3 regions of the Kluyvera huaxiensis genome follow, and region 3 is predicted to be linked to each of the others. Evidence: predicted binding sites of a transcription regulator. Region 3 holds the regulator's gene; each other region holds the start of a gene.

Region 1 (3,285 bases), on a different contig from region 3:
ACTATCCAGCAGGCCATGCGCCAGCTGATAGTCGAAGGGCTGGTCTATACCCGCCAGGGGCAGGGCACTTTTGTGCGCAAAAATTTCCTCCAGCTTTCGCAGTGGGATGTGCCAGGCAGTGATTATTCTGGCGCCACGGAAACCTGGGGGTACCTGGGAACGGTTGAAAGCCAGGTGGTGCGCTTTGAGCTACGTTTTCCAACCGAGAAAGAGCAGGCTTCATTGCTGATTAACGCCGATGCGCCGGTCTACGATTTTGTCCGCCTGCGTTTGCTTAACGGCGAACCTCTGTCGTTGGATATCACGGTGATGCCGGTATCGCTGGTGCCAGGGCTGAGTAAGGCGCATCTGGAAAGCTCGGTGTTTCGCTACGTGCAGGACAATCTCGGGCTTAAAATGATGGGCTCCTACCGCGTCGTTCGGGCGATAAAGCCGGATGAACTGGACCAGCAGCATCTGAGCTGCGAGCCGAGCGATCCAATTCTGGAAGTGGAGCAGGTTATCTATCTGGACGACGGGACGCCGCTGGAGTACGCGCACTGCCACTATCGTTACGATCATGGCGGCATTGTGATTGTGAATAACAGCTAAAAAAAATGGCGGGTGATTAACCCGCCATTTTCTATTTTGAAGCCGACTTAGTTCAGACGAACCGGCATCCCGGAACGGTTTTTAACCGCCTGGTCAACGATGCTCTGGTCAACGTCAGACTGGCCAGTCACTTTCTGTACCGCCTGGGTCAGTGCGATTGGCACAATTTCACCACCTTCGAACTGCGCTTCCGTGGTAGACAGCGGGTTGTGAACTTCAATGAAGCGGCTGCCATCTGGCTCGGTGGTCGCTTTCACTGGCTCATCAATAAACTGGACGCGGGTGCCAACCGGCACGTTCTGGAACAGGAACTTGATGTCTTCGTTACGCAGACGCACACAGCCGTGGCTTACACGCAGGCCGATACCGAAGTTGGCGTTGGTGCCGTGGATAGCGTACAGACGGCCGATATACAGCGCGTACAGCCCCATAGGGTTATCCGGGCCGGCGGGAACAACGGCTGGCAGCGGGTTGCCTGCGGCGATATATTCCGCGTGCATTTTCGCCGTTGGCGTCCAGGTTGGACCGGCTTTCTTACGTTCTACCTTGGTCGTCCAGTTGATTGGCGTATCTTTGCCCAACTGGCCGATACCGATTGGCAGCAAGATAACGGTGTTAGTGCCTTTCGGGTAGTAGTACAGACGCATTTCTGCGCTGTTAATGACAATACCTTCATGCACGGTATCCGGCAGGATCAGCTGCTGAGGAATATTCAGCACGGTGCCGCCTTTTGGCAGGTAGGTATCCACGCCAGGGTTTGCTTCCAGCATGTTGGACAAACCCATCTGATACTGGGCCGCGAAGTATTCCAGCGGTTGCTTATTGTTGTCAGGAATGGTGATGACCTGGTTCTGACCGACAATGCGGCTGCCGTTGGTCGGCAGCGGATACGTTACCGCAGATGCCGAATTACAGAAGCCCACGACAGCAAGCGCCGCAGCGAAAATCGTTTTTAATTTCATGTTCATGTGTGCGAGGTATCAGTGCCTTACGGCGGTTGTTTAGGAATTTACCCTGTTAGTAGGAGCGCATTATATGTGCATTCTGTGCCGCATGGAATTCGGATGTGTACTAAATCACATTTTTTTCACTTCAGTTACAGTTTAGCGTCTTGCGATGGCGGGCGCTTTTTATTCGGAATTGTGGCACAATAGGCGGTTTGTCACATTCTTCAGGATACTCCCGTGTTAGTTACCAGCAACGTCACCATGCAGTTTGGCAGTAAGCCGCTGTTCGAAAATATCTCCGTCAAATTTGGCGGCGGCAACCGTTACGGCCTGATTGGCGCTAACGGGAGCGGCAAATCCACCTTTATGAAAATCCTTGGCGGCGACTTAGAACCGACGCTGGGCAACGTTTCCCTCGATCCGAACGAACGCATCGGTAAGCTGCGCCAGGATCAGTTCGCCTTCGAAACCTTCACCGTGCTCGATACGGTGATCATGGGCCACGGCGAGCTGTGGGAAGTGAAGCAAGAGCGCGACCGTATTTATGGTCTGGCTGAAATGAGCGAAGAAGATGGCTACAAAGTGGCCGACCTCGAAGTGCTTTACGGCGAGATGGACGGTTACTCCGCGGAATCCCGTGCAGGTGAACTGCTGCTGGGCGTGGGGATTCCGGTTGAGCAGCATTACGGTCTGATGAGCGAAGTCGCACCGGGCTGGAAACTGCGTGTGCTGTTGGCGCAGGCGCTGTTCTCTAACCCAGATATCCTGCTGCTCGATGAACCAACGAACAACCTGGACATCGATACCATTCGCTGGCTGGAGCAGACGCTCAACGATCGCGATAGCACCATGATTATCATCTCGCACGACCGTCACTTCCTGAACATGGTGTGTACCCACATGGCGGATCTGGACTACGGCGAACTGCGCGTGTACCCGGGTAACTACGACGAATACATGACCGCGGCGACCCAGGCGCGTGAACGTCTGCTGGCTGATAACGCTAAGAAAAAGGCGCAGATTGCTGACCTGCAATCCTTCGTTAGCCGCTTTAGCGCCAACGCCTCTAAATCTCGTCAGGCCACCTCCCGTGCTCGTCAGATTGATAAAATCAAGCTGGACGAAGTGAAAGCCTCCAGCCGCCAGAACCCGTTCATCCGCTTCGAGCAGGATAAGAAACTGTTCCGTAACGCGCTGGCGGTGGAAGAGCTCAGCAAAGGTTTTGATAACGGCCCGCTGTTTAAAGATTTCAATCTGCTGCTGGAAGTTGGCGAGAAGATTGCCATCCTGGGTGCCAACGGCGTGGGTAAATCCACCATGCTGAAGACGCTGGTTGGCGAACTGACCCCGGATCATGGCACCGTGAAATGGTCCGAGAACGCGCAGATTGGTTACTATGCGCAGGATCACGCAGAAGATTTCGATAACGACCTGAGCGTATTCGACTGGATGAGCCAGTGGAAACAGGAAGGTGATGACGAGCAGGTGGTCCGTGGCTTCCTGGGGCGTCTGTTATTCAGCCAGGACGATATCAAAAAACCGGCGAAAGTACTGTCCGGTGGTGAGAAGGGTCGTATGCTGTTCGGTAAGCTGATGATGCAAAAACCGAACATCCTGGTGATGGATGAACCTACCAACCACCTGGATATGGAATCCATCGAATCACTGAACATGGCGCTGGAAATGTATCAGGGCACCCTGATCTTCGTTTCTCACGACCGTGAGTTCGTCAGCTCGCTGGCGACCC
Region 2 (3,285 bases), on a different contig from region 3:
GCTTCCCTGTGGGCCACCCGGCAGCACAATCGCGTCGTACAGAGTATCGAGACGTTCTGCCAGCGTTGCGTCCGCCACCATCGGAATGTCGTGATAGCTCACAACCGCACGAGATTCCGCGCACGAAACCAGTTCGACACCGATATGCAGACGGCGCAGAATATCGATAGTGACAATCGCTTCCCCTTCCTCAAAACCAGGGGCTAGCAATACTGCAACCTGTTTCATTTTAACTCCTGTAAATTCATATCAATATAGTCCCCCCAGGATGACAAAACGGAGGGAACTTTGCACATGCTAAAATAGCGTGAACATAATCCTCTTGCCTGCCGCAATCAAAAATGATCTAAAACAAATTTAACGTCACTGCAATATTTTACTGATTCATAAAAAAACACGATACATAAATTAAAATTATTATTGTTAATGTATCATTCATATCAAACATTACTAAACACATCTATCAAATAGGTTTGTCGAATGATTATTATCGACACAGATCACATTTTTCAGTGCACATGATGTAATATCAATCCAATACATTAACAAAATTTATGGATGCGATAATGAACAGTTATAATTGCTATTATTTATGTCGATATTAATATTAAATACTGAATAATAAGCCAATTTCAATATCTGTTGTAACGAAACGTAAAAAGCGGCCTATAAGAGTTTTCTTACATTCGCTCAAAGAGTATTCTTTTTAGAGCCGGAGTTACTCTATATTTCGGTCATGCATGAGGACTGCAGATAATATGTAGTCACACTCAAACGCGGAAATAGCGCATGGTTAGCGGCTATTAAGAACTATGCGATATCACGCGTATCGTTCCTACCCAGTAATAAGGACATTTATATGGCAGTTTTGGGAATGGTTCAAAAGCTTAATGCTCAGATGAATCTTGAGTTTTATGCATCTAATCATTATTTGCGTTTGAGCGAGTGGTGCTCAGAACATCGGCTGAACGGAACGGCGACGTTTCTACGTGCTCAAGCACAGTCCAGCGTAACGCAAATGATGCGTGTGTTCGATTACATGAAGAAATCCGGCGCCTATCCGGTGGTAAAAGCCTTTGTTGCCCGCGAAGATAAATGCGCAACCCTTGAAGATCTTTTCATCAAAACCATCGAAGATCATGAACAACGCACATCAACGCTGTCGGAACTCGCCCAGGAAGCGAAAGTGCTTCAAGACGATAGTACCCTGAGCTTCCTGAACGCGCTGGAAGAAGAGCAGGAACAGGATGGTATCTTACTGAAGACGATTCTGGATGAAGTCCGTAGCGCGCGTAAAGCCGGTCTGTGTATCCAGCAAACTGACCAGCACCTGCTGAACGTGATGACCCACCAGCAGCATTAATTTACCCAGCAAGGGCGTTTTGAGCGCCCTTACCGTTCAGTCTTCAGGATACTGAAGACTGCCTACCGACTAGTGCGCGGCTTCCTGCGGCGTAAACTTCAGCTCAATCAGAGCAATCGCTTTTTGAATCGCCCGCTGCGTCACCGGATCGGCACCAGCCGGATGGGTGGCGAAATTAATCGATTTCAGTTGTGATGCCATCTTATCGCGCACTTCAACCGGAGCGATCACGTCAATAACGTCGAGGATCTGCTTGATAACGAGCTGACAGGCAACCACATCGGAAACCAGTTCATCGTCAGGGGTGAGGTTCTGGGACATTTTTTGCTCCTATTTTGCGGAGCGTAATAGTAACCTACTTTTGCAGAAGATAAAAAAACCTGCCGTGGCAGGTTTTTTTTATCAGAACATAGCGCCAGGCGGTACGTCTTTGAAAGTTTTGCAGTAGTTTTCAAACATGCTTTTGAGGATTTTACGCATGCGCTGTTTCATAGTGACACTCCAGTTTTTTGTTATGCAGGTGTTACTGTCTATGGGCACATAATATGACACACATCACATAAATCAACCTATTTGTGATGAAAATCACATCGATTTCTTTGCGATTGTTATATTTATGATAATTTTGCTATAGAAATCTACCACTTACAGCCTCTACAAAACTTATAAATATTACGTATTTTTTTGATAGGGTAAGAAAAATGAGTGAGCCTCTCCAGGCCCAGGCGAGTCGCGGGGTATCCCCTGCGGCGCTGCTTGTGGCCGGTGCATTCTTTATGGAGTTCCTTGATGGGACGGTGATTGCCACCGCCTTGCCAGACATGGCGAAGACCTTCGGCGTCGAAGCTGTCGATCTGAATATCGGCATCAGCGCCTACCTGATCACCCTCGCAGTATTGATCCCTGCCAGCGGCTGGATAGCCGACCGCTTCGGCGCCCGCACCATCTTCAGCCTCGCGCTGGCTATTTTTACGCTCTCTTCGGTGTTTTGCGGGCTCGCCACCAGCGCCGACAGCTTTGTCGCCATGCGTATCCTTCAGGGCGTTGGCGGTGCACTTATGGTGCCAGTTGGTCGCCTCGCCGTACTGCGAACCACGCCTAAGCATCTGCTAATTACCGCCATTGCCACGCTTACCTGGCCGGCGCTCATCGCCCCGATTATTGGGCCACCGCTGGGGGGATTTATCACCAGCGTGGCCGACTGGCGTTGGATCTTCTTTATTAACGTCCCGCTGGGAATTATTGCCATCATTCTGGCGCTGCGAATTATTCCAAATATCCGCGAAGACGAACGTCGTCCTTTCGATCTGCCCGGCTTTTTGGCCACCTCGGTTTCGATGGTCAGTCTGGTCTACGCCATGGAACTGCTTGGCGCTGAGAAAATGCAGGCAGGTCTGGTTGTTGCGCTGCTGTTGCTTGGCGGTGCGACCTTCTATTATGCGCTACGCCATTTCCGCCGTAGTCCGTCACCAATGATCCGCATGGACGCCCTGCAGGTCCCTACCTTCCGGGTGACAATGTACGGCGGTTCACTCTTCCGTGCATCGATCAGTGCCGTCCCCTTCCTGCTACCGCTGCTCTTCCAGATTGGGTTTGGCATGGACCCATTCCATTCCGGGCTGCTGGTACTGGCGGTCTTCGTCGGCAATTTGACGATAAAACCCGCCACCACGCCGCTGATACGTTGGCTCGGTTTTCGTCGTCTGCTGTTGCTTAACGGTGCACTCAATGTGCTGGCACTTGTTGCCTGTGCCTTCCTGACGCCACAGACGCCGGTGTGGGCCATTATGCTGATATTGTATCTGGGCGGCGTATTCCGCTCTATCCAGTTTACCGGGGTGAGCACGCTGGCCTTTGCCGACGTCCCTTCCCCGCAGATGAGTTACGCCAACACGTTGTTCAGTACCGCTAGCCAGTTAGCT
Region 3 (3,285 bases):
TTTGCAGCGTGTATACCGCGGTGACGGTGAACCCGACCGTCGCCCAGCCGTAGTTGCGGCGAATAATCAGATAGCTGCCAAGCGTGATAAGCAGCATCCCGGAGAGTGCCAGCCCCTGCGGCGTATGGAAGTGCAGGGCGAAGGCGGCGATCACCAGGCCTGCCAGGGTTCCCGCCGCTCGGTGGAAGATACGTACCCGAGTTGCCCCATAGCCGTTTTGCGTCACCAGCAGTACCGTCATCAGGATCCAGTACGGCTTGGGTAAATGCAGGGCTGTGCCCATCAGGCTGGCAATACTCAGCATCACGCTTAGCCGCGCGGCGTTACGCAGCGCCGGGGATTTCAGCGACAGATAGCTTTTCAGCGCCGGGAAAAATGGCAGTCGGCGCTCTTTGTCAGCCATCAGATTGCGTGGATACAGCGGGCGCTGCGCGCGCAGCACTTTGGCGATGCGGCTAAAGTGCCAGGCGCAGAATTGGCCAACGGGGTTATCCGGGTGCTGGTGGGCAATTTTTTCCAGCGCGCCAATCTGCTTTTCCATCGTGAAGCGGCTGGGGTAGCGATGGTAGAGAATATCGTCTGCCAGTACGCGCAGGCGGGCGGCGACGGTCTGGGCGTTCCAGCGGATCACGGCTTCGGCGTGGCTACGTTCAACCAGTTTTTGCACCTCTTCCGGTTGATGCAGGCTAACGGAAATGTGCTCTTGTAAATCCAGCCCAACCTGAAACGCCCGCAGCAGACGCTTGTAATCGTTGTGCTGATTGGCCGCCAGCATATGCAGCTGCTGGTAGCACTGGGAGATTAAATCCACCACCTTCTGCTGACGGTTTAACAGCGGGGGCAGCGCGGTGCTGGGATCGGTATGCTGGGTCAACAGGCTGTACTTTGCTTCACAATAGTCGGCAAGTTGACGATAGAGCAGACTTAGCGATTCGCGCAGCGGCTGTTCCCGCCACATCCAGAACCACCACCAGTTGAATAAACCGAACCACAGTGTACCCAGAGCGTAGAGCAGCAACGGCTGCCAGATAGGCATATTGCCGGCGAGGCTGAGGGTGAAAATAGAGGCAATAAGCGATGCCGGCAGCAGACGCCCGTGCAGCGCGCTGATCTCCGCCGTCACGCCGAGAATCAGCGCAAGCCCGGTCAGTATTAACGGCAGCGGGATTTCATGCTCCAACAGCAACTGTACGGCAAGACTGCATCCGGCAAACAGGCAGCCACCGATAGTCAGACGTTTAAAAAAACGTTTATGCGGTGTATCAAGACCGGCGATATTGCAGCAGGCGGGAACCAGTGAAAACAGGAGGCCTTGCTGAAGGTGGCCGAGAATCAGGCCGATGGCAACCGGCAAACATAACACCAGCGTTTGCCGCAGTGCATAGTTGACTTCCGGATGGTAAATCAGCCTGCGCCACATAAGGGGATAAGTAAAAACGGCATATTGTTTAGACAATATGCCGTTTTAGCGGGATCAGCGGGTACCGTAAACGACAATGGTCTTGCCGTGTGCGGAGATCAGGTTTTGATCTTCCAGCATTTTCAGAATACGGCCCACGGTTTCGCGGGAACAACCGACGATCTGACCGATTTCCTGACGGGTAATCTTGATCTGCATACCGTCTGGGTGGGTCATGGCGTCAGGCTGTTTGGCCAGATTCAGCAGAGTCTGAGCGATACGCCCGGTCACATCCAGGAATGCCAGGTTACCCACTTTTTCAGAAGTAATCTGCAGACGACGTGCCATTTGCGAAGACAGGCGCATCAGGATGTCTGGGTTAACCTGAATCAGCTGACGGAATTTTTTATAAGAGATTTCAGCAACTTCACAAGCGGTTTTTGCTCTTACCCATGCGCTGCGTTCCTGGCCTTCTTCAAACAGGCCTAACTCACCGATGAAATCGCCCTGGTTGAGGTAAGAGAGGATCATCTCTTTGCCTTCTTCATCCTTGATGAGTACAGCCACTGAGCCTTTTACGATGTAATACAGCGTCTCTGCCTTTTCACCCTGGTGAATCAGCGTGCTCTTCGATGGGTACTTATGAATATGGCAATGAGACAAGAACCATTCGAGAGTCGGGTCTGTTTGCGGTTTGCCAAGCACCATGCGCGGTTATCCTCTGTTATAAGCTCTTCCCAGCGGCAAAACCTTGCAGCCACTGGTTGCAATAGTATCCTTCCCGTTACCTGGGAAGTCGGCTGTCGAATAGCGCCGCAGCCTGTAATGTGATGTCCTCTGCATACATGCAGTACGTTTATGTATTACCGTAGCATCCCGACTGTTTTAGCATAGCTTTAGCCGCGTGTCTCCTGGTGTCTCGCTTCAGCATGACGGGGATCGCCTTCCGTTGCGAGAATTGTTATGTGCGCGTAATCTGAGAAGAAAATTGCAACCTGGGAGTTAAAAATTATGCAAGCACGTGTGAAATGGGTTGAGGGGTTAACCTTCCTCGGTGAGTCTGCTTCAGGACACCAAATTCTGATGGACGGCAATTCTGGTGATAAAGCGCCAAGCCCTATGGAAGTGGTGCTGATGGCCGCGGGTGGCTGTAGCGCCATTGACGTGGTTTCTATTTTGCAAAAAGGTCGCTACAACGTGACCGACTGTGAAGTGAAGCTGACTTCCGAACGCCGTGAAGAGGCTCCGCGCCTGTTTACCCATATCAATCTGCACTTCATCGTGACTGGCAAAGAGCTCAAAGACGCGGCGGTATCGCGTGCGGTCGATCTCTCTGCCGAGAAGTACTGCTCCGTGGCGCTGATGCTGGAGAAAGCGGTCAATATCACCCACTCTTACGAAGTTATCGAGGGGTAATCCCCTCGACGTTAATTTCGACCTTCCATCAGACGCTGCACCAGCGGCGTCATGATGAGTTCCATCGCCAGCACCATCTTCCCGCCGGGCACCACCAGCGTGTTCATATGTGAGATGAATGACCCCTGCAGCATGGCTAATAGCCATGGGTAATCGATCCCTTCCAGATTGCGGAAATGAATCACCACAAAACTCTCATCAAGCGACGGAATACTTTTCGCGGCGAACGGGTTTGAGGTGTCTACCGTGGGTACGCGCTGGAAGTTGATATGGGTGCGAGAAAACTGCGGCGTAATGAAGTTGATGTAATCTTCCATTGAGCGCACGACGGAGTCCATCACCGCCTCGCGGGAATGGCCGCGCTCGCTGGTGTCACGGATCATTTTCTGGATCCACTCTAGGTTAACGATAGGCACTACGCCCACCAGCAGATCGACATGGCGCGCGACGTCGTGCTGCGGCGTGACGAC

What was found. Region 3 encodes CRP, which controls carbon source genes, mostly activating them, when cyclic AMP is high. Its sites were predicted from a motif close to ATGTGANNNNNNTCACAT; they were not measured.
Region 1: ldtB (L,D-transpeptidase) is a predicted target of CRP. The motif match lies at 1,656-1,673, and genes of this name have one in related genera.
Region 2: azuC (stress response protein AzuC) is a predicted target of CRP. The motif match lies at 1,937-1,954, and genes of this name have one in related genera.

The regions. Positions count from the first base shown of each region.
Region 1 covers NZ_JBEFLV010000003.1:180,469-183,753, forward strand. The annotation lists gene ABOC97_RS04820 (GntR family transcriptional regulator) at 1-591, shown strand, start outside; gene ldtB (L,D-transpeptidase) at 639-1,559, opposite strand; gene ABOC97_RS04830 (ABC-F family ATPase) at 1,776-3,285, shown strand, end outside.
Region 2 covers NZ_JBEFLV010000012.1:64,985-68,269, reverse strand. The annotation lists gene ABOC97_RS13870 (DJ-1/PfpI family protein) at 1-228, opposite strand, end outside; gene ABOC97_RS13865 (non-heme ferritin-like protein) at 860-1,363, shown strand; gene ABOC97_RS13860 (DUF2766 family protein) at 1,433-1,684, opposite strand; gene azuC (stress response protein AzuC) at 1,766-1,855, opposite strand; gene ABOC97_RS13850 (MFS transporter) at 2,065-3,285, shown strand, end outside.
Region 3 covers NZ_JBEFLV010000023.1:48,918-52,202, forward strand. The annotation lists gene ABOC97_RS19970 (YccS/YhfK family putative transporter) at 1-1,420, opposite strand, end outside; gene crp (cAMP-activated global transcriptional regulator CRP) at 1,475-2,107, opposite strand; gene ABOC97_RS19980 (OsmC family protein) at 2,411-2,815, shown strand; gene ABOC97_RS19985 (phosphoribulokinase) at 2,827-3,285, opposite strand, start outside.